DNA from 3 places in the Paenibacillus sp. RC21 genome. Region 1 is predicted to be linked to each of the others. Evidence: predicted binding sites of a transcription regulator. Region 1 holds the regulator's gene; each other region holds the start of a gene.
What was found. Region 1 encodes Rex, which represses fermentation and respiration genes when NADH is low (regulators of the CRP and FNR family bind a similar motif). Its sites were predicted from a motif close to TTGTGAAATATTTCACAA; they were not measured.
Positions count from the first base shown of each region.

Region 2: ABIA61_RS14585 (formate/nitrite transporter family protein) is a predicted target of Rex. The motif match lies at 3,922-3,939, and genes of this name have one in related genera.
Region 3: ABIA61_RS21630 (phosphoketolase family protein) is a predicted target of Rex. The motif match lies at 2,633-2,650, and genes of this name have one in related genera.

Region 1 is NZ_JBIYCS010000002.1:208,329-219,053, forward strand. It holds gene ABIA61_RS06065 (cell wall elongation regulator TseB-like domain-containing protein) at 491-1,015, opposite strand; gene ABIA61_RS06070 (amidohydrolase) at 1,053-2,354, opposite strand; gene ABIA61_RS06075 (redox-sensing transcriptional repressor Rex) at 2,341-2,994, opposite strand; gene dinG (ATP-dependent DNA helicase DinG) at 3,040-5,907, opposite strand; gene ABIA61_RS06085 (tetratricopeptide repeat protein) at 6,064-6,711, opposite strand; gene panD (aspartate 1-decarboxylase) at 6,794-7,177, opposite strand; gene panC (pantoate--beta-alanine ligase) at 7,170-8,108, opposite strand; gene panB (3-methyl-2-oxobutanoate hydroxymethyltransferase) at 8,105-9,019, opposite strand; gene ABIA61_RS06105 (biotin--[acetyl-CoA-carboxylase] ligase) at 9,483-10,463, opposite strand; gene ABIA61_RS06110 (CCA tRNA nucleotidyltransferase) at 10,456-10,725, opposite strand, start outside.
Region 2 is NZ_JBIYCS010000004.1:224,927-235,651, forward strand. It holds gene ABIA61_RS14570 (MFS transporter) at 1-460, opposite strand, end outside; gene ABIA61_RS14575 (molybdopterin-containing oxidoreductase family protein) at 508-2,640, opposite strand; gene ABIA61_RS14580 (hypothetical protein) at 2,834-3,049, shown strand; gene ABIA61_RS14585 (formate/nitrite transporter family protein) at 3,001-3,849, opposite strand; gene ABIA61_RS14590 (FAD-dependent oxidoreductase) at 4,235-5,596, opposite strand; gene ABIA61_RS14595 (glutathione peroxidase) at 5,984-6,460, opposite strand; gene ABIA61_RS14600 (hypothetical protein) at 6,546-7,346, opposite strand; gene ABIA61_RS14605 (ABC transporter ATP-binding protein) at 7,357-8,250, opposite strand; gene ABIA61_RS14610 (LLM class flavin-dependent oxidoreductase) at 8,480-9,499, opposite strand; gene ABIA61_RS14615 (AI-2E family transporter) at 9,628-10,725, opposite strand, start outside.
Region 3 is NZ_JBIYCS010000008.1:49,048-59,772, forward strand. It holds gene ABIA61_RS21615 (MFS transporter) at 1-624, opposite strand, end outside; gene ABIA61_RS21620 (TetR/AcrR family transcriptional regulator) at 817-1,395, shown strand; gene ABIA61_RS21625 (GntR family transcriptional regulator) at 1,755-2,477, shown strand; gene ABIA61_RS21630 (phosphoketolase family protein) at 2,768-5,152, shown strand; gene ABIA61_RS21635 (PspA/IM30 family protein) at 5,503-6,159, shown strand; gene ABIA61_RS21640 (TFIIB-type zinc ribbon-containing protein) at 6,186-7,217, shown strand; gene ABIA61_RS21645 (TPM domain-containing protein) at 7,217-8,008, shown strand; gene ABIA61_RS21650 (SPFH domain-containing protein) at 8,028-9,014, shown strand; gene ABIA61_RS21655 (alpha-L-arabinofuranosidase C-terminal domain-containing protein) at 9,344-10,725, shown strand, end outside.

The sequences.
Region 1 (10,725 bases):
TGATACTATAATAAACACTTACCCAAACAAAAAAACTAAAAGACGCAAATGCGAGAAATATCGCTTTACGTCTTTTTAGTCTTCAATGATTCAAAACTACACATTCTTTTATAAGACAATGTCTTCTAATTTCACATATCTTTTTTAGTAAAAACGATTTTCCAGTTCGTACAGAATTAGTTTGGTGTAAAACCCAAAACGGAGACAAGCGCAGCGGCGTCCGTGCCCCCTACCCCCCAACTCCCATAGAAAGAGTGGTGTTTGGAGTAACTCCATCGCGATCAGCCAGCGGAGTGGGCCATTTGAATCTGAAGAAGCGAAGCGTTCGCCTGAAAGCTTTCTGAAAGAAAGCTCGGTTCGGAAGCATATGCTTGCCGACGGATTTTCCCCATAAGAATCTAATCGAAAAAAATCCGTCGGCAACAGCGATCGTAAGCTCAAATGGACCACGCAGCGCTCTCACACCACCATCAGCCACTCTTCACCCAGCTCAATTATTAGGCAAAGTATACTTTACCCCCATCGATCCCCCATCCGAGAAGCGATAAAAGGTATAGTAATGATGACTGCCGTCATCGTAAAACAACTGCCACACATATTGACCGTTAAACACACTCGGCTCAAGCCTTACAATATCTATACCCGGAAGCTGCTGCTGGATCATGGCTGTCATTTTTTGCTCGTCGACTCCGTTTTTAAGTAGCTCGGTATGAACACCACTATTATCTGCCACAGGCACATTAGGTTGACCCTCCACCTTTTGAAAAGGGACCCACACCATAATATTTTCATTCTGAGCATTTTTCCCTTGTACCACCCAGTATACCTGATCCCACACCGACTTCCACGTCTGAGTCGTGGTAACCAGACCACCCGATTGCTTGGCCTTTACGATAGCGGCATTTCTCTCAGTCACCTGATCTTGAGTAACATAGGAATAATACCAGAAAATGCTGACCAGGACCAGTATGACGGCCAGAATGGCGACCACTATCCATTTTTTCTTATTTTTCAAACCTGTGCTTCCTCTCTAAGGGGATGTGACACCTGAATTAGCGCGACAGCAGCCCTTCAAAGGCGGCTTGTGCCTCATGCTTGATACGTTCCTCATCCATAGTCAGGCACTCACCGTTTTTCACAACCTGACGACCGTCAACCCATACATGGGCCACGTCTTTGGCGCTTGCAGAGTATACGGCATGAGAAATGAGATCCGTATGCGGCAAGAAATGAGCCTGATTGAGATCGAGCGCGATAAAGTCAGCCTTGTTGCCTGCTGCCAGCGCCCCTACCTCATTCAAGCCAATCGACTTCGCTCCGTACTCCGTTGCCAGACGCAACGCCTCACCCGCAGGAACTGCGGTTGGGTCCCCAGATACTCCCTTGTGAATGAGTGCAGCCAGACGCATTTCCTCAAACATATCCAGGTTATTGTTACTGGCGGGACCGTCTGTTCCGAGAGAGACGGTAACGCCTGCACGGAGCAGATCAGGCACTCTTGCCACACCGCTCGCCAGCTTCAAGTTGCTACCCGGATTATGCGAAACCGCTACACCACGTTCAGCCAGCAAAGCTATTTCTTCGTCATTCAAATGAACAGCATGGGCAACAAGCGATGGACGGGAGAAAAAGCCGAGCTTATCCAAATGCGCAACCGGGCGCAAGCCGTAGTCGCGTACGTTTTGCTCTACTTCGGCAATGGTTTCGGACATATGCGTATGCAACGGTAAGTCCAGATCATGCGCAGCCTGCACGAATTTTTCGATAAACGCAGGCGGACACGTATACGGCGCATGTGGAGACATCATAGTCGTAATGCGACCGTCTGCTTTTCCATGCCAATTACGCGCAAAATTCACAGCCTCAGCCAGCTTGATCCGCTGCTCTTCCTCCGAACATAATCCAATCGCTCCACGCATCAGACTGGCACGGATGCCGGACTCTTCAGCTACACGAGCCACCTCGTCCATATGATCATACATGTCCAAAAAGGTGGTTGTACCGCCTTTCAGCATTTCCAGCACGGACAAGGACGTACCCCAGTACACATCCGTAGACGTAAACTTGGCTTCCATCGGCCACATTTTTTCCTGAAGCCATACTTGAAGAGCCAGATCGTCCCCATACCCGCGCAGCAGGGACATCGCCGCATGACCATGTGTATTAATCAGGCCAGGTAAAAACAGCAGCCCGTTACCATCAATCGCTTCCGTCTCTTCCTCACCCGCTGGCAAAGTCTCGCCAATATAGGCAATGCGGCTGTCCTCCACGATCATATAGCCGTGGATTACCCCCGCTTCCGATCTGTTCACGGCAAAAGAGCCGTTTTTAATCATCCATTTATTCACCGTCATGTTGCATATCTTCCTTTCCGTCTTCCAAATAATAAGCGAGGCTTAACAAATCTGTTGTAAAATCTGTGGCATGTATTCGAATATTTGCTGGTGCCTTGAGAGTGGTCGGCGCAAAGTTCAAAATCGCTCCAATCCCGCTATTTATGAGCCTGTCAGCCACGTTCTGCGCTTCAAAATCCGGTACGGTAATAATCCCGATCCGAATGTTTTGTTCCTTCACGGTCGCTTCCAGTTCATCCATTGGCTGTACGACCAGCGTATTGATCCTGGTTCCGACCTTATCTGGCACAGCATCAAATACTGCTACAATTTTCATATTGTCTTTTAAATAAGCATTATAATTCGAAAGGGCTTGCCCCAGATTACCTGCTCCGACCAATACCACGTTAATTTGCTGGTCGATTTTCAGGATATGGCGTATTTTCTCGATAAGATAAGTAACATCATAGCCGATACCCTTACGGCCAAAATCTCCAAAATACGCGAGATCCTTACGAATTTGAGCCGGATTCAAATCCAGTCTTTGTCCTAACTCCTGGGAAGAGACCGTAGCCACCTCCCGTTTGTGCAGTGCATTCAGATAACGTAAATATACGGGTAACCTCCGTACGACAGCCTCTGAAATTTTATCTGATTTCATACATGCTCCCCCTAATTGTAACGGACATGTTAAGATGTCCGTCCGTTATGCCTCTGTCTCCGGGGCGGATTGGAGCCACTCGGCGATACGGGGCACCATTTGCTCCGTCGGCATATGCTCCATTTTTGGTCCCGGTAACGAGTACAAAAAGTGCTTCCCGTAATAGGATTCAATCACACGCGTATCGTAAACGATAACAACCCCGTGGTCGCTCGCGGTACGTACTAGACGTCCAAATCCCTGTTTGAAGCGAATGACAGCCTGTGGAACAGACAGCTTCATAAAAGGATTTTTCTTCTGCTGCTGGAGCAGCTCACTTTTAGCCTCCAGCAGCGGGTGATTGGGCGGTTGGAACGGCAAGCGGACGATAGCCAGACACGTCAGCGCCTTGCCCGGAATATCGACGCCTTCCCAAAAGCTGCTGGTTCCCAGCAACACAGAAGCTTTGGCTTCCTGAAAACGTCGGGTCAGCTTGCTGCGGCTCCCACTGTCCACGCCCTGCCCCAGCACGGTGATGTCGCTGGATGCTAACGCCTCCTTAAGCGGCTCATACACCTGCCGGAGCATGCGATAGGAGGTAAAGAGAACGAGCATTCTCCCCCGCGTCGCTTGGGCAGTCGAACCTAGCGAGCTGACGAGCATATCTACAAAATGCTCATCTCCTACACTGCCCTTCACGCTCGGAAAATCCCTTGGAATGACTAGCAACACCTGATCCCTGTAGTTAAAGGGTGAAGGGAGCTGCGTAGTCATCAGCCGCCCTTGATCTGCGGCCTCCTGCAAGCCGAGCTGATCGGTCATGTACTGAAACGACTTATCCACCGACAAGGTAGCAGACGTCAGAATAATGCTCCTTTTTTTGTCAAAAAACATTTCTTTCAGCTGGCGGCTCACATCGACGGGCACCGCATAAAATTGTAGCGACTTGCTGCGGAATTGCCCGCTCGCTTCGAGCCAATATACGGTCGTCTCATCATCCATCCGCATGAAAAAGCGCAAGCTTTCCCTAATGCCTGCCAAATCCTTAAGCAGCCCCGTAATATCTGTAATGAGGCTGTCAGCCGCATAATCGTCATGTTCTTCTTTCACGTCGAGCATCAGCTTGTCGCCCTTGCGCAAAATTTCGCTCAACGTTACATAAACCTGATTTTCCAGCGCAGCAGCCTGATCCCACTTGGCAGGCTTGGCCGACGGCTTGAGACGGGAAGAAAACTGCCCTGTTTCGCCCGGTGTCGCATCACTTCGCTCCGGCAGCATACCAAACAGCTTGTCGCTCAGCAGATCCCAAGTCTCCTTGACCTCCAGCACGAGTGGATATATCTGGTCGATGGTAGAAGCCCAATCCGTCGATTTCTCATGCCCCGACTTTGCCAACTGCTGACGCAGCGAAGGCAATTGTCCGTTCTTGCTGTCCTTGAACAACCGGGTCAGCGTATGCACGAGTGTGAAATATTTCATATGCATTCCCAGGTGCTTACCAGCGACTTCCTCCAGATGATGCGCTTCATCAATCACCAGATGCTCATAGCTCGGCAACAGCTGATGACTCGCTTTTACGTCCGTGAACAGCTTCGAATGATTCGTAATGACCACATCGGCTATTCCCGCCTCGTGGCGCGCACGATGATAAAAGCATTTGCGGAACCATGGACAAGAACGCCCAAGACAGGACTCCGAATCACTGGCCACCGTTTCCCAAAAATCTCCGCCACGATTGCTCAGATTCAGTTCTTCATCATCACCGGTTTCCGTCAATGTCAGCCAGACGATCATCTGGGCCGCTGTAATTAAATCTTCCTTCGGCGTTGCGAAGTCTCTTCTGTTTATTTTATGTTCAAACTTACGCAGACACAAATAATGTCCCCGGCCCTTAAAAATGGCAGCCCGGAACGGGAACGGGATCACCTTGGTCAGCATCGGAATATCACGCTCGCGTAATTGCTCCTGTAGGTTGATCGTATGCGTACTAACCATGACTCGCTGTCCATTTTTCACACTGTGATATAGCGAAGGGAGCAAATAACCGAGGGACTTGCCTGTCCCCGTACCCGCCTCGATCAACAGGTGCTTGTCCTCACTCAGCGCCTGATTGACACCCTCAATCATTTGCGTCTGCGCTTCGCGTTCCTCATATTGGCTCAAGGATGAACGTAAATTGTCTCGCACATCATCCATGTATTCCTCAAAGGAAACGCCTGCCAGCGGATTGGGGTCGTCCTCTCTGCGAGGGGCATTTAGCTCCGTCCAATCCTCTACCTTCAGCGCAAGCTGACGAAAAAACTGATGACCCTCCAAATCCTGAATAGGATCATGCTCTTTGTCTTCACGCACCCCGTCCAAAAACCATCCGAGGTCACTGTCTTCCTCCGCGAACAAATCGCTGAGCCGCTGTATCGTAATCAAAGGCAGCGCGTGAAGCTCATCCAGACATTTTAAAAACACCTCAGCCGTAGCCAACGCGTCGCTGTCTGCCTGATGAGGTCGGTCATGCGCCAGCCCGAACTCAGAAGAAACAAAACCCAGCTGATAGGAAGATAGCGATGGAAACATGATTTTCAGAAAATCCATCGTATCCAAAATTCTGCCAGTAAACGGCAAGTACCCGCACCGATCCAAAGCGTTTTGCAAAAAATTAAAATCAAACGCCACATTATGACCGACCAGCACGACATCGTCCAGCATAGGCACTAGCTCCATCATCATCTCTTCGAGGGCAGGAGCATCCTTGACGTCATCGTCTGTAATCCCGGTCAACCCGGTAATAAAAGGCGGAATGGATCTGCCAGGGTTCACATAAGAACCGTAAATACGGGAAATGCTGTTATCATGATCTATAATTGCAAGTCCGACTTGAATGATGTCATCCGCGGACTGGGTGCCTGTCGTTTCAAAATCCAATACCGCAAATTTCATTCAACTTAATCCTTTCTTTTGACACATACAAAAATAATAACTCTGTATAACAGCATAGCAGAAGATCGCCTGTTTGGAAATTAAGACAGCCAAAAAAGACGATGCACACACCGCCTGGGAAGGTGGGCATGCCTCGTCTCGATCGGTGTCTGACAACTATAGCCAGGTCATCATGGAGCTGTCGTACCGAAGCATTTCGGCACCGGACAAACAGGCTTCCATATTGTGCAGCGGCTCGGGTAACGCAGGATCGAACTGATGCGCGAGAGCAAAACATTTTTGCGCCTCCTCTACATCAGCCTGCTTCGCCATAAGACAGCCCAAAGCATTATAGATGACCGCTTTCAGCCCGGTCTGCTCTGTCAGGTGCAGCACCTTCTGAAAATGGCTCACAGCCTCCGCTGTATCCTCCAGTTGAAAATACGCCATCCCCATATACATACGGCTCTGCCAGCTGTTTGGAAAATGCTGTAGCACCTGTTCAAACTGACGGATGGCCTCAGGATACATAAGCAGTCGGTAATACCCTTGACCCCGATTAAAGGCTGGCAACTCCTTTTCAGGCAGTTCCTTTTCAGATAGCTCCGTGTCAGACATACCGGACTCAGCGGAAAAACCAGCAGTCCGCAGTCGAACCATTTTTTCCTCAAAGGCCAGCCATTCATCCATAATTCCGTCACTCATTCTCCGCAGCAAACTCCAGTGCTGTAGCAACTCCTGCCTGCGGGAGCCCTGGGCTGATGGGTAATGCTTCACGATATCATCTAACATGCTGTTCATTTCTGCGAATACATGCTGGAACATGTGCATCCCGCCCTTACGAAAGATGGATTAATACACTCACATTTTTCGCTTAAAGGGCGGGTTTCATCCGCACTCCCATTCATTACATGATCGTGGCGTGTACTTCCTTGTTGGCCGTTTGGGCCGGTTTATTATGTTCATCGACGAATACAACGGTCGGTTTGTATGTTTTGGCCTCTTCATTCGACATAGAAGCGTAGGAAATAATAATGACTGTATCCCCAGGCTGCACCAGACGCGCTGCTGCGCCGTTGAGACAAATTACGCCGCTACCACGCGGTCCGGGAATAACGTAAGTTTCCAGTCGAGCTCCATTGTTATTGTTCACAATTTGAACCTTTTCATTCTCCAGCAGATCAGAGGTCTCCATCAAATCCTCATCAATGGTAATACTACCCACATAGTTAAGGTTGGCTTCAGTAACCGTCGCCCGGTGAATTTTGGATTTCATCATCGTTCTAAACATGGGAAAGCACCTCCGCCTTCTGTATTCTCATATTATCAATCAGTCGGGTTTTCCCAAACTTTACAGCCAGCGCTACAATGATGTCTTCTTCAACATCGCTTAGCCGCTGCTTGGGAGGAAGGGGATCCAGACCGGGAAAGGTTAAGATTTCAATGTAGTCAATGTCTGCCAAAGGTGAAGAAGTAATGGTGGACTCCACCATCTGGTATAACTGAAGGATCGTAAACGTGTTCTGCACAACATCTTCGCTCACTTCACGCACCTTACGCAGTGAATGTGACAGTACCAACGCCTGCTCCCGCTGTTCCGCGCTCAAATACACATTACGCGAGCTGAGGGCCAAACCGTCGGCCTCTCTGACGATGGGGCAAGGAACGATGGTGACATTCATATTGAGGTCGGTCACCATCTGCTGGAGCACCGCTACCTGCTGCGCGTCCTTCATGCCGAAGAAGGCCAGATCAGGACCTACCATATTAAAAAGCTTGGCAACCACGGTGGTCACACCGTCAAAATGCCCTGGACGTGAAGCACCACATAACCGATCCGTTAAAGAGGATACGCGAATTTTCGTACGGGTTGGCTGCGGATACATTTCTGCTACAGTTGGCAAAAATACGATATCCACACCTTCACGCCGCGCCACCTCCAAATCACGCTCTTCATCGCGGGGGTAGCTGTCGAGATCTTCATTAGGCCCGAATTGAATCGGGTTTACAAAAATGCTGAGTACCACCGTATCTGCCATTTCACGCGCTTTGTGCATTAGACTCGCATGGCCTTCATGCAAATACCCCATCGTCGGCACAAAGCCGACTTTATGTTGCTGTGTAGTAGCAGAACCGTATTCCGCTTTTTCTCCGTTTGCACCAAGCTGCCGACGTTCAGCAACTGCCTGTCGAAGCTGAGCCACTTCTCTTACGATAATCATGACCGAGATTCCACCTTTTCCTTAGCCTGTTCCTCTTGTTCCTGCACCTTTGCCTGCTCTTTCTTGTGTCCGTAGAGAGCCTCTACAACGCTGTCGTCGGCGCTGAACACATGCTCTTTAGCCGGGAAGGCTCGTCCCTTCACATCGCTCACATACTGCTCAATGCTGCTACGAATCAAGCCGCCGACATCGGCATAGGTTTTGACAAAACGTTTGTTGTAATAAGGCGAAGCATATTGAATCAGATCGTGATAAACAAGCACCTGACCGTCACATCCGCGTCCTGCACCAATTCCGATGGTCGGAATAGACAGTTCTTTGGAAATAGCCGCTGCCACTTCCTCAGTCACCAGCTCCAGCACGATGCCAAAGGCACCCGCCTGCTCCAGCGCCTTGGCGTCTGCCATCAGCCGCCGTGCGTCCGCTTCGTCCTTGCCTTGAATGCGGTAGCCGCCAAGCTGATTGACCGACTGTGGTGTAAGACCGATATGACCAAGTACAGGTACGCCTGCCTGAACAGTCGCTTTTACGACGTCGGCAATCTCTGCACCGCCCTCCAATTTGACAGCATGCGCGTGTCCTTCCTGCATCAGCCGGCGGATCCCCTGAAGGCTTTCCGATACGCTGCTGTGATATGTCATAAACGGCATATCCGCTACGATAAACGTATGCTCCGCGCCTCTGGCTACCGCTCGGGAATGATATACGATGTCATCCAGTGTTACGGGAATGGTCGAATCATAGCCGAGAACGACGTTGCCCAGCGAGTCGCCCACGAGAATCATGTCAATTCCCGCCTCTTCGGCTATTTTAGCCGAGGGATAATCATAGGCGGTCAGCATACTGAGCGGAATGCCCTCCTGCTTCATTTTTTTCACTTTCACAATATTCAGTGCTTGCTTGCCTGCCATGGTATATGGCTCCCTTCCATCTTTTTTTGGCACAAAAAATAACCTTTTATGAACGCCTGTACAATTGCGTCATCAAAAGGTCCGAACAGCCAAAAAAGACACTCATTTTGAGATCGTCCCTTCTGTCTCGGTCCTGTTCGGCTCAGAGCAGAATCCAACGTAACCTTCAAATGAAGTTATGATGGTCTAACTTGCTTGCAATGGTGGAGCACATGCCCCGGAGTGCAGCTCGGACCGTCCGATGCCGCCTCCTGCACAGTATAACAAAAAACATCCGCTTTTTCACGTGAAGTTTTGCATAGGAGCATTTTGCAACAATCCCAAGAGCGATTTCAAATCAGCAATATATAGATCGAAAACGGTTTAGTTCGTCTATCTATTGTACTTTCGAGCGTTGGGAATCGAATGATGCAAAATGCTGATAGAAATAAAGAACAATTGCAGGTGCTATTCACAGCTAGGGTTACACCTGCAATTGTATATCACCGGAAACGACCTGAATTCGCTCTCCTTGCTCCGTTTCAACCACCAGCGCTCCCGAAGGGTCCAAACCGACGGCTGTACCTTCCACCGCTTTTCCTTGTCCGGTATGCGCCCGCACGAAGCGATTCATCGTCACGGATAGCGCCTCCCACAGCATAGCTACAGGCTGAAAGCCCTGATCCGCATATAACGCACATAGCTGCTCCATCTCTTCCAGCACGGCGGCAATCAGTGCAGTACGATCGATTTCGCGACCAGCCTCTATTTTCAGGGATGTCCCCAACCGTGACAGCTCTTCCGGGTAATCCTCTGTATTTAAATTAACATCAATGCCGATACCTGCAATACAGTAGCGGACCCGTTGATCCTCTGTTGCAGATTCCAGCAGAATACCGCACACTTTGCGACCATGAACAAGCAGATCATTCGGCCACTTGATGCCAGCTTCCACACCCGTCAACCGACGAATGGCTCTGCATACCGCTACGCCTGTAAGCAGCGTTAACTGTGGAGTGAAGGCCAAGGGCTGGCTTGGTCGCAACACAATGCTCATCCAGATGCCTTTGCCCCGAGGTGAAAACCACTTTCGGCCCAAACGTCCCCGGCCCGCCGTCTGTTCCTCCGCCAGAACTACCGTCCCCTGCTGTGCACCCTCTTCTGCCAGACGCATCGCATCCTGCTGGGTAGAGACCGTCGAGTCCAGCACAACTATACGTTGTCCGAACGATTGGGTATTTAGCATATATGCCAGTTTAGAGACTTCCAGTCGATCAGGGCGGGACACAATCCGATAACCCCTACGCGAGGAAGCTTCAATGTTGTAGCCCAGCTCACGCAGCTTGTTGATCTGCTTCCATACGGCTGTACGGCTCACCGAGAGGCGGCGGCTGATTTCCTCCCCGGATACATAATCTGATGTATCTTCCTCCAGTATGCCTAACAGTCTTTCATGATTATTCACTACTCATCACCCGTTTCGCTTCTTGAAGCAATGCTTCTGTTTCATTTGGAATATCTCCACAGGCGGTAGCCAGCAAAAGTCGTTCCATCGTCTGACCCAGCCAAGGACCACCCGGTCGATTCATCACCTGAACCAGTTCATTTCCTGTAATATTTAAATCTTTGATACGAACGACTGCGGTTTGCTTCGTCCACGCCTCTGCCAGTTCAGCCATTCTCGCTACATGCTTTTCTGCCTGTGGCGGTAATTCGCGGAACGAAGA
Region 2 (10,725 bases), on a different contig from region 1:
TCAGTCCCGTACCCAACGCCACCCCTATATTATTGGCAACATAGATAATGTTGAACAGCTCTCCACGACGGTCAGCAAAGCGAAAACCTACAAATGCCTGAATTGCGGGCACAGATACGACATTAAAAAAGCCGATAAAGCCCATCATAATAACAAACGCAACCCAGTGACCGCTGGTAAATGGAAGCGTGAGAAGTCCCAACGCGTTCATTGCCAGCGAGCCGACAATCAGTTTTTTGGCCCCAATGCGGTGATAAAGGGCTCCTCCTAGCACCTGACCAAAAATCCCGCCCAGGGACTGCACCAAAATCGCAATCCCCGCATCTCCCATACTGCGGTGCAGCTCGTCAAACACATACATGCTAACCAACGGCCACATTAGAGAGCTTCCGGCGGAATTAATCAGGCTGGCGACAAGAAACACTTTCACTTCTTTCGGATAAGAATCCAACCATTTCATATATTCTGTTTCTCCTTTAGCATCTGACACCATAAAAAAACATTATCTCATTGACGCTTCACATTCACCACCGTTGAAAAGAAAGTAGCCCCCCGCCCCATATCCGACAGTCGGTCAGAGGTTAACACATTGGCACGCTGTCTGCGTCCTTTACCTTCCCACCATAACCCTTGGCTAATCACCGTACCAGGCAGCATCAGATCCGTGACTTTGGCTTTCAGCTCATACGTTCCCCGGTCGTTCCATACAGTAACCGGATCACCGTCCGCGATGTCTCTTGCCTGAGCATCCTCCGGATGAATTTGCAGCAAAGGCTCCCGTTCCAGCCGCTGATGCTTGGGTAAATTTGCAAACGTGGAATTCAGAAAATTATGATTCGGCGGCGAAATAAACATCAGCGGAAACCGCTCGTCCGCTTGCGGTCGATGCTCTCCGTCGTATCCTTCAATCAGCGGCACATACGAAGGCATCGCGGGCAGACCCGCTTGCTTCATCTTTTCCGAATACAGCTCAATCTTGCCCGAAGGCGTAGTCAGACGATCCAGATAGGTAGCCTTTGGCGTCATGTCCAGTTTGACAAAAGGTGACTTTTTTAAGGCTTCCAAAGTCACACCGTTGAGATAAGGATTCGTCGGGTTATCAAGTGCACCCGCGACCATGTCCTCTTCACTTTCCGTGAAAGCAGCCTCGTCAAAGCCCATAGCCTGTCCGAGCAGGCTAAACAGCTCATAGTTGCTTTTGCTTTCCCCGAGTGGTGCAATGACAGGCGCCTGCATCTGGATATAATGATGCCAATACGATTTATACAGGTCTGTGCCTTCAAAAGAAGACGCCGCAGGCAGTACAATATCCGCATAGCGGGCCGTATCGGTGAGGAACAGGTCGTGAACGACCGTAAACAGATCCTCCCGTTCAAACCCCTGCGTCACCCGATCAGCATCAGGTGCTACGACAACCGGATTGCTGCAATACACGAACAGCGCCTTGATCGGCTCGTCCTTCTGTAGCAGCGCTTCGCCGATTTGGTTCATGTTGATCGCCCGGGCATCCGGGTTCTTACGCAGATCAGGACGCGCCAGGTTGGCACCGTTGAATTTGCCGTAAGCCCCATTGGAACGTGATGCTCCCCCGCCGTGCTTCAGCCATTGCCCGGTGAGCGCTGGCAAGCATGTAACCGCGCGTACATTCATGCCGCCATTATCGTGATGTTGAAGCCCGTTGCCAATGTTGATATACGCCGCTCGTGCCTGTCCATACATCTCCGCCAGACGAATAATATCTGCCTCCGGCACACCTGTAATACGTGAGACCCGCTGCGGGGTATATGCCCTCACATGCTCGCGCAGTTCCTCATGACCGACCGTATAGCGGCGCAAAAATTCATCGTCCGTCAGCCCTTGCTCGAACAGTACGTGCATAACACCCAGCGCGAGCGCAGTATCCGTTCCCGGGTAGAGCGGAATGAACCAATCCGCCCATTGCGCTGTCCGATTGCGGTGGACATCAATGACGATCACCTTGGCACCTTTTTTACGTGCCTTCTCAGCCAATACCACTTGATGCATATTGGTGCTGATGACATTTCCACCCCATACAATAATGAGGTCAGCATCCTCTGTATCCTCCGGACTGGTGCCACCCTTAAAACCCATGACGGATGCCCAGCCTTCATTCCCAGCCACACTGCAAATCGTCTGGTCCAGTTGGCTTGAACCCAGCGCATTGAAAAAACGGCGATCCATCCCGTCCACACTCAACACGCCCATATTGCCGTAAAAGCTGTAGGGGAGAATAGATTCCGGTCCGTCCGTGCGAATCAGTTCCTTGAAGCGGCCTGTAATGGTATCCACTGCCTCCTCCCAGCTAATTCGTTCGAACTTCCCTTGCCCCTTGGGACCTACACGCTTCAACGGATAGAGCAGCCGTTCGGGGTCATACACTCGCTCCGTCATATTGCGAACTTTGTTGCAAATGGCCCCCTTCGTAATAGGATGATCCGGATTACCGGTCACCTTGACGATCTTTCCATCTTCCTTGTGAAGCAGGAGCCCGCACGTATCCGGGCAATCCAGCGGACATACAGCCGGAAAAATACCGTCCGTACGCTCCGTCACTCGCTGCCTCCCTTGCAAGTCTTGCTGAAGCACAGCCTCAGGAGACGCGCTGTTGCGATGATCCATGATGTTGATGCTCCTTTCCATTACCGTTTCCAAAAATTACACTGTTCTTATCATATATACAGCTATGTCCTATGGCAAGAGAAGGATTTTTCCAACCCAAATCCGTCCACAAAGCTCAAAAAATCCGCTTGCTGCTCACAGCAAAACGGATTTCTAATATTCTATATTATTTTTGACAATACCTGTTTCAGTAATGAATACCAAGGGTAAAAGAGATCAAGGCATTATGGACGAGAGCACACTCATCCTCCATGCCAAATCATGGACCACTCCCAAAAAAATCCGCCATGACAGGTTTCGTTCCCCCGGACCTGTCATGGCGGATTTACTTTGTTCCCATTTTTCCAAAGCGCTGCTTAATCAAGCATGGTCACTCAACGGAGTTGTTGCAGTAGATGAAGATGCCTGAGATGAATCATTCACAGAATGTACAGCGGAATGAGGCTTTTTCAAATATGCCAACCAGTAAGCTCCAGCTACGAACATGCTTCCTCCCACCAAATTCCCCAGCCAAACCGGAATGAAGTTCATGACATAATCTGCCCATGAAAAATGACCTGCGAAAATAGCCGCCGGAATCAGAAACATATTGGCTACAACGTGCTGGAATCCGATAGCTACAAAGGCCATCGTCGGGAACCAGATCCCCATAATTTTGCCACCGATCGAATCCGTGCTATACGCCAGCCATACAGCCAGCGCTACCAGCCAGTTACATCCAATACCGGATATAAACGATTGCAAAAAGCTTTCATGCAGCTTGTGTCCCGCCATATCCACCACTTTGTCCAAATAAGGTCCTGTCTCGGTTAAACCCAGCACATGACCAAAGAAAAAGGCAACAAACAACGCGCCCGCAAAATTACTAAGCGTAATAATCGCCAAATTACGGAACATCGCCCCGGTCTTGATCCGTCCTGCCCATCTCGCCAGTGGCACAGCCATCATATTACCGGTCAGCAATTCTCCGCCTCCGATCAATACCAATACCAGACCTACAGGGAACACGGCTGCTCCAATAAAAGTAGCAATACTTCCCCATTCTTTGGGCGCGCTTGCGATAACACGTATATCCAGCAAAAATCCAAGCGCAATAAATGCACCTGCCAAAAATCCCAATACCACTGCCACAGTCCATGGATTGTTCGCTTTGGCCACTCCTGTTTCCACCGTCTTTTCAGCAATCTGCCCCGGTTTATAACTTGCCATATATTCCGCTCCTTTAACATCTTTTCACTCGAATGTTCTCTCTCATATTTTATTTAAAATCAGTGATTTTGTTTGTGAAAAAAATCACTTTAATGAATATTAAAAAAACAGCCCTTGGATAAAGGACTGTTTTTCGTGTATTCTTGCATCTACCGCGCCACTAAGTGCCTATGATTTAGTTATATTCTTCCTTTTCAACTGCCCTCAGGAACCAAATAACTCCTCCGAGTCCTACCAGCGCCACGGCTACAAGAAAAAGGATATAAAACAAATCCATAAATCACTTACCCCCTAATCCTTATGCTCTCTATATTGTACTATAAGGATTCATCTGTACGTCTCATATTGTTGACAAACTTATGAACAATGTCACAGACAAAATGAATTATACGGTAACTGGCTTCCGTTCAGATATCAGCGGCAATGCTTGCAAACCCGCTGCATTCAAGAAATTCCAAGGCTTATTATAATGCGGCTGGAAGAAGAAATCCACAAAGGCCAGTTGATCAATGGTCATATGATTTTGGATCGCCACCGACAGGGTATTAATCGATTGGGTCAAATCTACCTTCGACATAATTTGTGCCCCGACAATTCTCCGTGTTTCCTGCTCATATACAACCTTCAGCAGTACCTTTTCCGAGGTTGGCATAAATTCAGGACGGTAGCTGTCCTCAATGGTTACAGCCTCTACAGCCATGCCTTCGTCCGCTGCTGCCGCTTCCGTCAAACCTGTTCCTGCAATATTATCTTCATAAATTTTAATACCCGAAGTTCCCTGTGTTCCCATATAGGCAATGGTCGGCTGAACCAAATTGCGTGCCACCAGCGTACCCATACGAACAGCGTTGGTTGCCAATGGAATATAAGCCGTTTTGCCTGTCGGGTTGTAGCGTATTGCACAGCTATCGCCTGCGGCAAATACGTCCGGGCAGCTGCTTTGCATATAATTGTCCACAATGATCGCGCCGTTGGGCAGCATGTCTACCTGACCTTTAAGCAGATCCGTTTGAGGACGGAAGCCGATGCAGAGAATAACAAGCTCTGTTTCATATTCTCCTTTGGATGTAACCACTTTATTCACCTTACCGTTACTTCCTTCAAAACGGCTCACTGTTTCTCCCAGCACCAGCTTGATGCCATGTTCCTTCAAGGAACCTTCAATTCGGTCTGTATATTCCGGGTCCAAATATTTATTCAAAATACGATCCGCGCTGTCAATCAGCGTAACGTTCTTACCGTTCATTTGAAAAGCTTCCACCAGCTCAACACCAATATATCCGGCTCCGACAACTGTAATGTTCTGTACATGCTTGGCTTTCTCAATGATGTCATTGGAATGATTATAGTTTTTGCAGAGCAGAATATGATCGAGCTCAATACCTTCCAGCTTCGGAATAATAGGCCACGAGCCTGTAGTTACAATCAATTTATCAAAGGTGTCCGTGAATTCTTCTCCTGTTTGGAGATTGCGTGCTTGCAGCGTTTTACCTGCTGTATCGACATTCGTTACCTCATGAAGCATCTTGGTCACGACACCCAGCTCAGCCAGTTCATTCGGGGAAGAATAAAATAATCCGTGCGGATCTTTGACGACACCACCTACGTACAGTGCAATACCACAGGATAAAAACGAAATATTGTCATTACGCTCGTAAACGGTAATTTCTGCATCTGGATAGCATTTGGCTGTGTTGACGATGGCTGCCGTACCTGCGTGTGTACATCCGATAACTGCTACTTTCATGTTGAATTCCTCCTTGGTGTGGGCATAAAATGTATAATAATTGTGAATTGTTTCACGTAACTACTTTGTTGATTGTGATTTATTTCACTTCATGCACTTATTATAGTGTGATATTTTTCACATTACAATAGCTATTTATGATATTCACAATTTGTCCACATTTTTTAAAGTCAGGAAGATACAACGTTAGTCGTTTGCTGCAACGCCTCTTTGCTTCATTCAGTTTTTCCCGTATGGGGCTTGATTATGCCTTTTTATCAGGCTTCCAAATGCTACTGCAACGAACAATCAAATGTGAAATACAGAAAGCGAAAAAAGGCCGAATCTCGGAAAACAACGAAGATTCGACCTTATCTAAACGTATATTTCTGACTAAGCTGGAAGCTATTACAGGAGTTGCTCGATAGCCGCTTTCATCGCCTCTGGTGATTCCTTGGGTTCAAAGCGCCCCACAGGCACACCTTCACGATCCACAATGAATTTCGTGAAATTCCATTGAATCGTGCCATCTTCCTGCTCTCCAGGCTGCTGCTTTTTCAAATATTCAAACAGAGGTGCTGTATCCGGACCGTTAACGTCCACTTTAGCGAATACCGGGAAATTAACCCCGTAATTCAGTTGGCAAAATTCAGCCGCTTCCTCGCTGCTGCCCGGCTCCTGACCGCCAAATTGGTTACAAGGGAAGCCTAATACAACCAGTCCCCGATCCTTATATTCATCATATAGCTTTTGCAAATCCCCATATTGCGGGGTAAGTCCGCATTTGCTTGCGGTATTCGCGATGACCAGCACCTTACCGGTGTAGGTATCCAGAGGAACCTCCTGATTCGCTGGTGTTACGGCATGATGTGAATAGACAGACATATAGCACCCTCCTTTGTTTCGCTTGGTTTAAGTTTCATCACCTATTTTACCCAAAACGAGACAGACACGCCAACATCCCTCGACTTTAGCGAGACGCCACCACTTCGAGTCTGCGTTCTTCACGTTCTGAAACAGACATCCTTGGACACGCAAAACAATACCGCTGACCTCCACCTGTCTTGTAATATTGGCAGCAGGACGGTTTCATATATGCCTTCTCACCGGGACGGTAAGGGTTATCCAGCTCAACAAGACGAACCGTAAACGGGTTTCTTTTACGCCCGAATACCTCTCCCTCCAGCTCCCGTGTCACATAATCATAATCTTGTTCAAAATGCTCCACATCCTGTGGATCGGTTAGCGATGGCTGGACTCTATCCTTAAAATACAGCAAAGTCAGCGGAAATTGTCCCCACATCTGTCCAACAGATGCACCTCCTGCCGAAGCCATCGCCTCCAGTATCGGTCTGATCTGCAAGCTGTAAAAGTCACGCAACACCTGCTGCGCTTGACCGGATGAATGATGCTCGTCTTGCCTGTTGTTGTCCAGCTCTGTTTGGTCGATGACCTGAAAGCTGATGGCGGGATATTTCCCTTGATAACAAATATGAAATCTGAGATTGGAAACGGACAGATCGAGACGGCGTTCACACAAAGACACCATAAAATGCTGAGCAAACACAAGACCTCGCAGCTGGTTTACAAAATAAACGGCTGTGGTCAAGCCGTCTTCCGCACGCAGCAACTCACCATAATACTCCATCACAGAGCCAAGCTTATCCGGTTCAAGCCATTCTGCCACGGGCCCGGAGTATACCGCATCTTCAGGTGTGTCTGTCACTATTCGCGCTAATTGCTCAAGCTGATCATAATCCAGTGGTTTCATTAGGTCTCCTTTATCCTCTTGCCGCTACCTGTGGTCTGGCTTCACGCCGCTCGGAAACGGAGCCCACCAGTTGATTCTCTTCCAGTTTCAATCCCTTTGCGGCTTGGCTTACCGCTGGTTGTCCGGCCAAAGCATATGGAAGACACAGCGGTACACCTGTACGAGGATCTGTTACGATATCTGCTTCAATACCGAACACCTCGCGCAGCACGTCAGGGGACATGACCTCGGTTGGCGTTCCTACAGCCTCGGCCTTCCCTTTTTTGATCGCGATCATATGCTGGGCGTACCGGGCTGCATGGTTCAAATCATGCACGACCATGACAATGGTACGTTCAGCCGAAGTGTTCAAATACTCTAACAAATGCAACACTTCCAATTGATGCGCCATATCCAAAAAGGTAGTCGGTTCATCCAGAAACAAAATATCCGTATCCTGCGCAAGCGCCATGGCAATCCATGCACGCTGGCGCTGCCCGCCAGAAAGCTGGTCGATCGGGCGATCGTGGAACTCGCTCATTCCTGTCACCTGAATGGCCCACTCTACCATTTTACGATCATCTGCTTTCATAGAGCCAAAGCCTTTTTGATAGGGGAAACGTCCGTAAGATACCAGTTCCGTCACAGTCAATCCTTCCGGTGCAGTCGGATTTTGCGGCAAAATAGCCAACTGCTTCGCTACCTCCCGGGTGGATTGCTTATGAATGGATTTACCATCGAGCAGAACGCTGCCGCCTTTAGGATTCATGATGCGAGCCATCGTCTTCAGAATGGTGGACTTGCCGGAGCCATTTGCGCCCACCAATGCTGTGATTTTCCCTTGCGGTATTTCAACGTTCAGATCCTCCACAATCAACCGATCTTCATAAGCAATATCCAGATTAGCCGTTTTCAGACGAAACATTCGGAATCATTCCTTTCCCTTATCTAATATATAGTCACGGGCTTAACGCACGTTATTCATCAAAACTTCATTCTATCTTTATATAATAAAGATATTGATAATCATTATCAAGTATTGATTGGCATATTCCCTTAGCATAGGAATCATTTCACGGAAAATGACCCGAAAATTCACAAAAAAAGACCACAGCTCCTCAAAGCTGTGATCTTCTAATATCCGGCAGACAACATCAAGACTGTACAGAACGCAGCCCAAATGCTTCAGCCATGAGACGTATGGATTTCAACTTGGCGTCAAAGTCATGAATAATACTTGCCACCATGATTTCCTGTGTATGATAAGCCTCACTCAATTGCTCAATTTGGTGCTTCACCTGCTCGGGTGAGCCAACCACCATACGCTTGCGATTCTCGCGGATGCGCATCCGGTCATATGGCGTATACGGATAGGCCAATGCCTTTTCTACGGAAGGTGTGCCAGCGGAACGCATTCCCTGCTCTAGCAACACCAGGGACAGGTCCATACTGGAAGCCAATCGGTTGGCTTCCTCTTCGGTATCCGCACAGATAGCAAATACAGCGACAAGCGAACGTGGACGGTCACTATGCTGCGAAGGCTTAAAATGCTCCTGATACTCCTTCATCGCTCCTGTGCCGCCTTCGCCGTTGATGAACTGCGCAAATGCGAAGCCCACGCCGCGTTCGGCTGCAAGCCCTGCACTGTCGCCGCTGGAGCCTAGCAGCCACATTTCTGGCACGGTTTCTACGAGCGGCATCGCCTGTAATGAGCCGAAGCGATGCTCACTGCCTGTACTATCATGCAAATAAGCTAGCAGGTCATCCAACTGCTCAGGGTACAGATCGACGCCACCTCTAATTTTGCCCTCCTGCAAGGCTCTGGTAGCGATTGGCATGCCTCCCGGGGCACGTCCCAGGCCCAAATCCATGCGCCCCGGGTACAAGCCCTCCAGTACACGGAAGTTTTCCGCTACTTTATAAGCGCTGTAATGCGGCAGCATCACACCCCCTGATCCCACTCGAATTGCCCGGGTACGAGCGGCCAGATGCGAAATCAATACCTCCGGGCTGGAACCAGCAAGATTAGAGGCAGCATGATGCTCTGATACCCAAAAGCGATGATAGCCCAAGCGCTCCGCCTCTATAGCAAGCTCAGCGGTCTTTTGTAATGCTTGCGCATGCGTCATGCCTTCCGATACCGGAGATTGGTCAAGAATGCTGAGTTTTATCATATAAAGTCTGACCTTTCTGTTTGGGAATAAGAATAGGCATTAATTATAGCACGAGAAGCCACAGTTACCCAAGAGGACTCAATTTGATTTACCCTGAAAAATTGATTTCACACAGGAATTGGAAATGTTTATTTTTCGTTGAGGCTCGCCTTCACTTTATCCGCTTCATAAAGATGAGAACGCTTTTTAAAGAAACTAAACAGATGTGTGACGATAACCTTCAATACAGCATAGCCCGGAACCGCCAGTATAATCCCTACCACTCCAAACAGATTGCCCGCCGTCAGAATGACAAAGATAATCGTGATTGGATGCACCCGGAGAGACTTGCCCATAATTTGCGGAGAAATAAATTTACCCTCAATGAGCTGTACGACTGTCCATACAATGACCATTTTGAGCAGCATAACCGGAGATGTTACCAAAGCTACAATTAATGCAGGCGTAATGGCAATCACAGGTCCCAAATAAGGAACAACGCTCGTAAAGGACGCAATGACGGCAAGCGTCAGAGAATAGTCCAGTCCGATGATCAAGTAGCCGATATACAACAGCACCCCGATACAGAAGCTGACAATAATCTGCCCCCGGATATATGAGCTGACCTGATGATTCATTTCGGTCATAATGCGATCAGTCTCTTTACGAAACATAGGCGGGAACATCTTCAGCACCGACTGTGGCAGCTTGCGTCCATCCTTCAGCAGGTAGAACAGAATAAATGGAACCGTAGCGATCGCAAGCACCGTTTCTGTGACTACACCCAAAAAACTTCCCAAACTTGCCCAGATATTATTAATGAAGGCAGATAACTTTTCAGAAGCTTTGGAGGCCAGCTCCGACGGATTGATTTGAATCGTGTTTTGGAACTGGTTCACGAAGTCACTGCCAATTAATTTCTCAAACTGTTGTTGTACTTGCTCGCTATATGCAGGCACATTTTGAATCAATCCCTGAATCTGATCGCGGATCACGGGCACTACCGATGTAATCACGATGGTAATGATCCCTATGATGAGCAAATACAGCACAATAATGGAGTATATCCGCTTGACCTTGTTGCGCTCCAGTACATCAACCAGCGGATTGAACAGATAGTACAAAACTCCGGACAAAATGACTGGGAGAATGATCGTTTTCAGCAGCACAATAACGGGGGTAAATATGTACGAAATTTTGGTAAGCACCAATACATTTAAGCCGATCAGCAGCAGTACCAGCAGGAA
Region 3 (10,725 bases), on a different contig from region 1:
CAGAGAGAAAATTAATTTACCGTAAGATACTGTAGGCGCAGGCTTGCGTTCAGGAAGAGCTCGCGAGAGCAGAACCGTCAACAGCGTCACAACAATTGCTGACAAAATAAATACGGCCTGCCATCCCCAGATGCTGGTTATAAAGCTTGCCACTGGTCGTGCGAACATAATGCCTAGCAACAGTCCACTCATTACATTCCCGACAACGCGGCCGCGCTGCTCTTCAGATGCCAAGTACGTGGCATATGGCACCAGGATTTGGGCTACCACCGATCCAATTCCAATGAACAGAGATGCGGTCAGGAACAACGGGGCATTGGGGGCGAATGCGGCTGCGAGCAATGCACCGACTGTAATCACTAACGATACGACCATGAGGCGTCGATTTTCAATAATGTCACTGAGCGGTACGATAAACAGCAATCCCACAACATAACCGACTTGAGTTAAAGTGACAATGAAGCCCGCTGCTGTGGAAGAAAGGCCCATAGCAACATGGATAGGCCCTACAAGGGTCTGAGCATAATAAAGATTGGCGACGATAAGGCCGCATGCGGCCGCCAACAGAAACATCATCCAATTTGAAATACGGTTACTTTCTATGGCTTGTTGTTCTCTTTGCATGATAATCCTCCTCGTAATTGTTTAGGGAAAAATAAATACTGAACGTATAGTTCATTAATTCGATAATCAAATAATATACTGAACGTTTGGTTTTGTAAATAGGTAAATTCGTTTTATTTTCACTTGATATTTGATATACTGAACGTACAGTTTTTTTGTATTTACTTACATCTAAGAGGAAGGGGGGTTCCAGTGCAGAGTAAACGAGGACGTCCGCGTAATGTCGAGACGCAAAAGTCTATCCTTACCGCTTCCTATGATCTACTGTTGGAGCATGGCTTTGGAGCGGTTACGGTGGAAAAAATTGCTGAACGAGCCAAAGTTAGCAAAGCGACCATTTATAAATGGTGGCCTAACAAGGCTGCCGTGGTGATGGATGGTTTTCTGTCAGCTTCCATAGCAAGATTGCCCGTACCCGACACGGGTTCTGTATTAGATGATATTCTCATTCATGCTACGAATTTAGTTCGGTTCTTGACAAGTCGGGAGGGTAAAATCATTACGGAGTTAATAGGTGAAGGGCAGCTTGATTCAGGATTATCGGAGGCATACCGGACGCGGTATTTCCATCCTCGGCGGCTCGAGGCCAGGCTTCTTATGGAGCGGGGGATTGAGCGTGGGGAATTGAAGAAAAATCTCGATATTGAATTAAGCACAGATCTCATTTATGGACCGATTTTTTATCGATTGTTGGTAACTGGTGATCCATTAGACGATTCCTATGTGCAGCAATTAGTAATGAATGCGTTCGAAGGAATTCGCTTGGACTGAATCAAGACTAGAGAAACAAAGAGGATATTCTAATCAAGTGCCCTTCTAAATGTTTCAGGTAGAAAAGTGACGGTACCGACTTTGGCGCAGGGTGACGCTTTCGTCGGTGTCGTCGCTCTTTGGGGTTGAAAGGGGATGACTATCTGCCCTTAAAGAGAGAAAGGATCATACTCTGCATGAACATGATGCATTGCAGTGGTATGATGTATGTGCAATCATGGTATTATGCATAGAGATGTATAGTAAAAGCAAGCTATCAGATGAAGGCTCACTCTACATACGTAAACAAACATGAGATGGAAAGAACAAGTTATGGTAAACTATATGAAGTTATAGAAGACCTGGAAGAGGAGTACGATATGACACAATTTGTCTATAAGCAAATTATTGACGATCTTAAGATGAAAATCTTTGCTGGTAAGTTTGCAGATATGAGATTACCAGATGAACGTAGTCTTAGCGAGACGTACCAGGTGAGTCGTAGTTCCATTAAACGTGCTCTGACTAAAATGGAGAATGTAGGAATTATTTTCAAGAAGCGCGGTTCTGGGACATTTATTAATCCATTATACATAAGGAATGAATCTATCTTTAACTACGAAGGCTCTAATCTAGGGGTCACTGATAATTTTCAAATGCATGGTAAAAAGCCTAAAATCAAAGTATTGAGTTTTGAGGTCATTCCACCAACAGAAGAATTACAACGCGATTTATTCTTGGAGACTCATGATTTTGTTTACAAAATTGTTCGCTTACGTTTGTTTGATGATGATCCTTTTATGATTGAAACGGGCTATATCCCTATTAAAATTGTCCAAAATTTAAATCAGACGATTATCGAGGGGTCGATTTTTAATTATTTGGAAGACTCGCGGAACCTGGCCGTCACTAAATCTTTTTTATCCATTTTTGCAGAGCCGTCCCAAGCAGACGATCAAGAACTACTGCATTTGAAGGAAAATGAGCCCGTAGGCATCATGGAAGGTGTTTTCTTTTTAGATAATGGCACGCCATTTGAATTTTCTCATATGCGATTCCATTACAAATATTTGAAATTCAACACCTTCGTATCGGTTCATTAACGATGAGACTGGAAAAATTTCCAGTCTTTTTTTATGCTTTTGAAAAAAAAATCTGATCATACTATGGATAGATTGTAATAAAAAAACGTGGTTAAAATTTCCATTTATTTTAATGTAAGAGCTTTTTTACTGTCTTTTTAATTATATTTCATACTATGTTCAAAATTTCACAAAATTGGACCGTATCATTTGTTGAAAAGGTTGAATTTAATCGACGCAGCGTTATGATGTACATGTCGATGAAATTTCCGGAATAAATTACAAACAAAATTGTTTAGGGAGTGGACATCATGTCATTATCACCTGTAATAGTAGATTACTCATCTAAAGCATATTTGGAAAAACTTGATGCATATTGGCGTGCAACGAACTACATTTCGGTAGGCCAACTTTATTTAAAAGATAATCCTTTGTTAAAAGAACCATTAAAAGATTCGGACGTAAAGATTAAGCCTATTGGACACTGGGGCACCATTCCTGGCCAAAACTTTATTTATGCACATCTAAATCGTGTTATTAATAAATATGATTTGAGCATGCTTTACATTGAAGGCCCTGGTCACGGCGGCCAGGTTATGGTTTCAAATTCATATCTCGATGGAAGCTACACTGAAATCTATCCGCAAATTACACAAGATATCCCGGGTATGAAGAAATTATTCAAACAATTCTCGTTCCCTGGCGGTATTGCTTCACATGCCGCTCCTGAAACACCTGGATCTATCCATGAGGGTGGAGAATTAGGTTACTCCCTTTCTCATGGGGTGGGTGCCATTTTAGATCATCCCGATTTGATTTCGGCTGTTGTTATTGGTGATGGCGAAGCTGAAACTGGCCCATTAGCCGCTTCGTGGTTCTCTAACAGATTTATCAACCCCATTACTGACGGTGCAGTGCTGCCAATCTTACACTTGAATGGCTTCAAGATTAGTAACCCAACGATTATGTCTCGTCAATCGAAAGAAGAATTGACCTCATATTTCAAAGGCTTGGGTTGGGAACCATTTTTTGTTGAAGGTGAGCATCCTGATCAAATGCATCCAGAAATGGCAAAAGTATTGGATACCGTAATCGAAAAAATTGAAGCTATTCAAAAGAATGCGCGTGAAAACAATGACCTTACTCGCCCAGCATGGCCGATGCTTGTCTTCCGTACACCTAAGGGCTGGACGGGTCCAAAAGAATGGGATAACGTACCTAATGAAAATTCATTCCGTGCCCATCAAGTTCCAATTCCTGTTGACCAAAAAAATATGCAGCACGCACCTGCTTTATTAGAATGGCTGAATAGCTATAGACCAGAGGAATTGTTCGACGAAAATGGCCGTTTAAAACCTGAGATTGCCGAAATTCTACCTACAGGCGATAAACGAATGGGGATGAACCCTGTTACGAATGCGGGTAACCTTATTAAAGACTTGCATTTACCAGATTTCCGTAACTATACACTGGATAACTCTGTTCCTGGTAAAGTCATTGCACAGGATATGTCGGTTTTAGGGAAATACGTTAAAGATGTGGTTCTTTTAAATGAAGAAAATCGTAATTTCAGAATCTTCGGACCTGATGAAACGATGTCTAACCGCTTAGCTCCTGTTTTTGAAGTAACCAAACGCCAATGGATGGACCAAATTATTGAACCTAATGACGAATTTTTGTCTTCTTATGGTCGTGTTATTGATTCCCAATTATCCGAACATCAAGCAGAGGGCTTGCTGGAAGGTTATGTGTTGACTGGTCGTCATGGTTTCTTTGCAAGTTATGAAGCCTTCCTGCGTGTGGTTGATTCAATGATTACTCAACACTTCAAGTGGTTACGTAAAGCAACGGATCAAGGATGGCGTGCAGATATCCCATCATTGAATGTCGTAGCAACTTCAACGGTGTTCCAACAGGATCATAATGGGTATACACACCAAGATCCAGGTTTGTTAGGTCATTTGGCTGATAAAAAACCGGAATTTATCCGGGAGTATCTGCCAGCTGATGCCAATTCATTGTTGGCTGTTTTTGACACCATTTTAAACGACCGTCAAAAGATTAATTTGATCGTTTCGTCTAAACACCCACGTCCACAATGGTTTACTGCTGATGAAGCGAAAGAATTGGTGGATAAAGGGTTGAAGATCATTGACTGGGCAAGTACAGATCAAGGTGGAGAACCTGATCTTGTCATTGCTTCTGCCGGTACAGAACCAACGATTGAAAGCTTAGCTGCGATCTCCATTTTGCATGAGAAATTGCCTGAGCTGAAGATTCGATTTATCAACGTGGTAGATTTATTGAGATTGAGAAGTCAAAAAATAGATCCTCGTGGATTATCTGACGCAGAGTTTGATCATTATTTCACAAAGGAAAAGCCAGTTGTTTTCGCTTTCCATGGCTATGAAGGTCTAATCAAAGATCTGTTCTTTGATCGTCACAATCATAACTTGTATGTGCATGGTTACCGTGAAAATGGTGATATTACGACCCCATTTGATATGCGTGTATTGAATCAAATGGACCGTTTTGACTTAGTGAAGGAAGCTGTTCTAAACTTACCTGACGCCGGGAAGTACACAAGCATTGTGGCTGAAATGGATGCTATGGTTAAGAAACATAATCAATACATTCGTGAAGAAGGCATCGACTTACCAGAAGTAGAAAACTGGGTATGGAAAAGCTTGAAATAAAAAATAAAGTCCACTTCAACATTATACAGGACAAGCAAGTGTGAAGTGGAATATATGATTAGTTACTGCGGTGCAAGTGCCTGCCCCCCGTGTCTTAAAGTATGATTTCCACGGGGATCAGGTACTTTTTTTGATTTGGTTAGCTGTACTTTTGCCTATGCAGCGGCGAGGTGTTATCTTATATGAAAATAGTAAAGGAGGCTGTTCATATGAACTGGAAAATTTAGGAAAAGGTATTGAATGATGGCGTTAAAGTGCCTGTTATTGGATTTGGAAAGGGAAATGAACCCTTTTTTCCGAATTTGATGTATTATATGGTAGGAATGCAGTCTTTTCGAAGGGAGACCATGATGGGGATTCTGTCGAGATTTAGGGATATTATGAAAATGAATGTTAACGCCTTATTAGACAAGGTGGAAGATCCGGAGAAGACAATTGAGGATTACATGCAGAACCTGAACATCGACCTGGGCAGAGTGAAAGCGGAAACCGCTTCGGTGTTGGCGGATGAGAGAAGAGCGAAAAGAGCTTTGGATGAATGCAGAGCGGAGATCAAAAAGCTTCAGAATTATGCTATGAAGGCAGTGGAGGCTGGCAAGGATGAGAACGCTCGAAAGTTTCTGGAGAGAAAGGCAACGCAGGTGGAGAAACGGGGACAATTCGAAACCGCTTATGACTTGGCTTCATCAAACGCCGCAAGTATGAAACAAATGCAGGATAAACTGGTGTCTGATATGGGCCAGTTGGAAGCACGGCGCATCAAGCTAAAAGGGAAAATGGCGGTTGCCAAAGTACAGCAATCATTGAACGCCATGGGCGGCCAGGATTCCGTATTCGAAGCTATGGAAGAGAAGGTTAATCGGGCATATGATGAAGCAATGGCTATAGCCGAGCTTAGAGCAGGGACGCAGGACGATCTGGATGATTTATTCGCACAAGTTGAGAAAAGCACGAACGCAGAAGATGAATTGGCTGCGATCAAAGAAAAAATGAAAGATCAGAAATAACAGTTCTTTATGATAGAGGTGAGCAGATGCCGGTTATCGAATACAAATGCCCAAACTGCGGCAGTGGCATGGTCTTTGACAGTGAAACAGGAATGTTATCCTGTCATAGTTGCGGAAGAAAGGACAATATCGAGTATTTTCCAGATCCTCTGACGAATCACATTTTTTCAGAAGACGAGGCTCAGGAGTATCATTGCACCAGCTGCGGAGCAGTCATTATGACTGAAGTGGAGACAAGCGCGACGGTTTGCAGCTTTTGCGGATCAGCGGTTGTGCTTGGCGAACGACTGACAGGGGAGCTGGCCCCGGCGCAGGTCATTCCTTTTTCGATCAGTAAGGAAGAAGCTATGCAAGCTTTCCGAAAATGGTGCAAGAATGGCCGTCTGACGCCGAATCGGTTCATGACAGCAGATCGAATCAAGGGAATCACCGGGATGTATGTGCCTTTCTGGTTATATGAATTACATAATAAAATTGAGGTTCAGGGTCAGGGCAAAAAAGTGAGAACCTATACAAGCGGGGACTACGAGTATACGGAAACGCAGCATTTTGATGTATACCGGAAAATTCGTCTGAATTACGTGAAGGTTCCGATTGATGCCGCGGAGAAAATGAACGACGAGCTGATGGATAAATTGGAGCCTTTTCCTTACGATCAGCTAAAAAGCTTTAAAACCCCGTATCTCGCCGGCTACATTGCGGAGAAATACAGTTATAACGACGAGGAGCTCTTCCCGCGAGTAAAAGAAAAAGTGAAGGAATATATTGATGCTTATATTCAGTCTTCGGTGTCGGAATATACTGCTGTGGACTATACGGATAAGCAAATAGACACAACACGAAAAAATGCCGACTATGTCCTGCTCCCGGTATGGGTAATACACTATGACTATAATAGGTTGGAGCATACGTTTGCCATGAACGGTCAGACAGGCAAGGTAGTCGGCAAGCCTCCGATTAGCAAGGTCAAAGTGACTGCCTGGTTTGCAGGCATTTTCGGTGTCTCTTTCCTTTCATTGAAGCTAATCACTTGGGTGATCATGGGGGGGATGTTTTAATGAAAAGGGTTGGACTGATCCTGGCAATCTTGTTTTTCTTCACTGCTTTTCTAGCCTTTCCTGTGGAAATGAAGGCCGAGGCGGCTACAACGGAATGGAAGTCCTTGATTTATGATGAAGCGGGTCTGCTTAATCAGGAAGAGTATGATGAACTGAACACGATGGCTAATCAATACGGGGCCGAAAGAGAAACGGACATTATTATTTTTACCTCCAGCAATTCCGACAATATGGATGTTATGAAAATGACGCAGGACTTTTATGATGATCAGGGACCTGGATATGACAGGACTCATGGAAATGCGGTTATTTTAACGATGGATATGAGAAATAGAGAGATTTATTTGGCCGGATTTTACAAAGCAGAGCGGTATCTGGATGACGACAGACTGGATAAAATACGTGACGAGATTAGCCCGTACCTGACGAGCGGTAACTATGAGCTTGCATTCCAAAAATATATTTTAAGTGCGCACAGGTATTTGGGAATCCGACCAGGGGTGAACCCGGATAGTATATTTTATAGTATTGCGTTTCAATTGGTGGTTTCACTGGTATTGGCGGGGATTATCGTGGGTAAGATGGTTTCCAATTCCGGCGGCCGTGTTACGGTAAATCGGCAGACCTATGAGGATGCAAGCACTTCAGGGATTTTGGCTCATCGGGATCAATACCTCCACACAACAACAACGAAACGGAAGATCGAAAAGAGTAGCAGCAGTAGCGGCTCAAGCGGGGGCGGAACCACCAGTGGCGGTCATTCGCATAGCGGCAGTAGAGGTTCATTTTAACTGAGGGGATGGGAACAGAATGTCGTTCTTTAGAAATCAATTTGCGAATGTTGTAGAGTGGGAAGAATTTAGAGATGATATGATTTTTTGGAAATGGAGCAATCGGGAGATTAAAAAAGGAAGCAAGTTAATGATCCGCTCTGGTCAAGACGCGATTTTCGTAAATAACGGCAAGATTGAAGGGATTTTCGAGAATGAAGGATCTTACAATATAGATTCTGAGATTATCCCGTTTCTGTCCACGTTAAAAGGATTTAAATTTGGCTTTAACAGTGGCATGAGGGTGGAAGTTTTATTCGTCAATACGAAGGAGTTTACCGTGAAATGGGGGACGCAAAACCCGGTTTTGATCCCGACTCCCCAGCTTCCGGGGGGTATGCCCATTCGTGCCAACGGCACGTTTAATTTTAAGGTGGACGATTATGTTACGCTCATAGATAAGGTTGCCGGGATGAAAGACAGCTATCTGGTGGAGGATGTTAAAATCCGGATTACTTCTGTGCTGGATCAGTTGTTAATGAAGTGGATCAGCAGAGAAGGGAAAGACATGTTCAATCTGCAAGCGAATGCTTCCGATATTTCCAAAGGCATTCAAGAAGATCTGGATATGCAAGTGATGGACAACGGGATGACGATTACAGGCTTTCACGTGATGAGCTTCAATTATCCTCAAGAAATTCAGGATATGATTACGAAGACGGCTTCTCATGAAATGATCGGTAATTTGCAAAAGTATCAACAGGTCACGATGACGGACGGTATTGCATCTGGCAACGTAAAAGGCGGCGGCGCTGCTTCGGATATGGCGAGTATGATGATGGGGATGAATATAGCAAACGAAATGATGAAAAATTTGAATCCCAACCAAAATCCTCCGGCCGAGCCTCAACCTGAATCTGCCGCTCCTTCTCCTTCTGGAGACCATAAAAAGCCCAATTTCTGTCCTAACTGCGGTGTGAAAAACGAAGGAGCTAACTTCTGTCCGAATTGTGGTCAGAAACTCTGAACGTGTAACCCATGAGGTCGGTTTATTTACGAGTTGAAAATAAATTTGTTTGATATTGAATAAGTGGTTAGTCCCAAGGAGTGAATATTGACTAAATCTTTGGGGCAAAAAGTTGTTTCCAATAGAGAATTAAAGCAGTTCATCAATGGAGTGAGAAATTTACCCTAACAAGGATGGTATATCTGAAAAACCGCTCATTGAGCGGTTTTTTTGTCACTATAAAGGATTGAAAAATGTGGGCAGGATAAGGTACTATAGCTATATAGTATATATTTATATTAATTAATTAGTTATTACATTAACAAAATATATGTATAGGAGCAACGAAGATGACCAAATTCCAAGATCAAATCATTGCGCAGTACAATTTTGATGATGCTGGGAACGTAGGCAAGGATAGCTCAGGGCAAGGTAATGACGGGGTTGCTTCCGGCACGATAGCACCAACAATCTCCAATGCTAGCGGCAGAGCGGCTTTGATGCTTGCGGGAGGTCCAAATGGTACATCGTATATACAGCTTCCTTCCAATTTGCTTAAAGATGTAAGCGATAACACGGGTGTCACGGTGACTGCTTGGGTTAACTTCGGTAGATTCACGGATATGTGGGAACGTGTTTTTGACTTTGGCAAAGCCCATACAGGGCCCTACATGTTCATGACACGGAATCTGCGCGGGACTCTTTTCGCCGAGGCAGATCTGGCTGTAGATCCGGGGAGAGGTTTTGTCCGGGATGAGTGGATGCACATAGCCATGTCCGTGATCGGCACAAAAGGCGGCACATTAAGCAGTGCGGGTCCGCTTGTGTATGTGAACGGCGAAGTCGTAGCGGACGGCTCCATCAGTCAAACCTCCAGCGGCAACTACGCCAAGCTGCGCAAATGGTTTGAAACATTTACGGACTCATCCAACTACAGCAACAATTTTATCGGTCGTTCCCAGCATGCGGCGGATGTGGACTTTTCCGGCTCCCTATCGGACTTCCGCATTTATAAAGCAGGCTTGTCAGCGGACGAAGTCATTGAGGTCATGTGCGAATCGTTGACGGACGAAGAGATTGTGAAGCTTGCTCGCGATAAGTATTTGTCCTTCCCAACGACGATTGTAACCAAGGACTTGTCCCTGCCAACGGTCCTCATGGGCGGTAGAGTAGAAGTGACCTGGAAATCCAGCCACCCTGAGATACTCTCTGACAACGGTCAGGTCCAGACAATTACCTCCTCACAGGGGGTAACCGTGACAGCCTTCTTGACGAAGGGCCCAAGCTGTATTGAAAAAAGTTTTAAAGTATCCGTCCTGCCTGAACAGCTACCTCCTTACACTTTGACCATTCATGGAAATAGGGAAGTCATGGATATCAGTGAAGTGATGTACGGCTTGTTCTACGAAGATATCAATAATGCAGCGGATGGTGGAATTTATGCGGAGCTTGTTCAGAATCGTTCCTTTGAGTCCTTCGTGTTCGATACCTATTCCCATGCTTCCGGTGAATGCGGCTGCTCTACGGGGCGTAACCGTAACCCTTTGTTTGCCTGGTCTGGTGATACGGACAAGATGACTCCGCAAAATAGCGGCGGATTAAATGAATTTTTAGGTGCTAAAGACAAAGATGTGAACTCTTATTATGTGACGGTAGCGGATGGTGCGACTATTCGGAATAAGGGCTTTTCGGATTCTAACCAGAATTGCGCCATGTCTATCCAAGCGGGTGA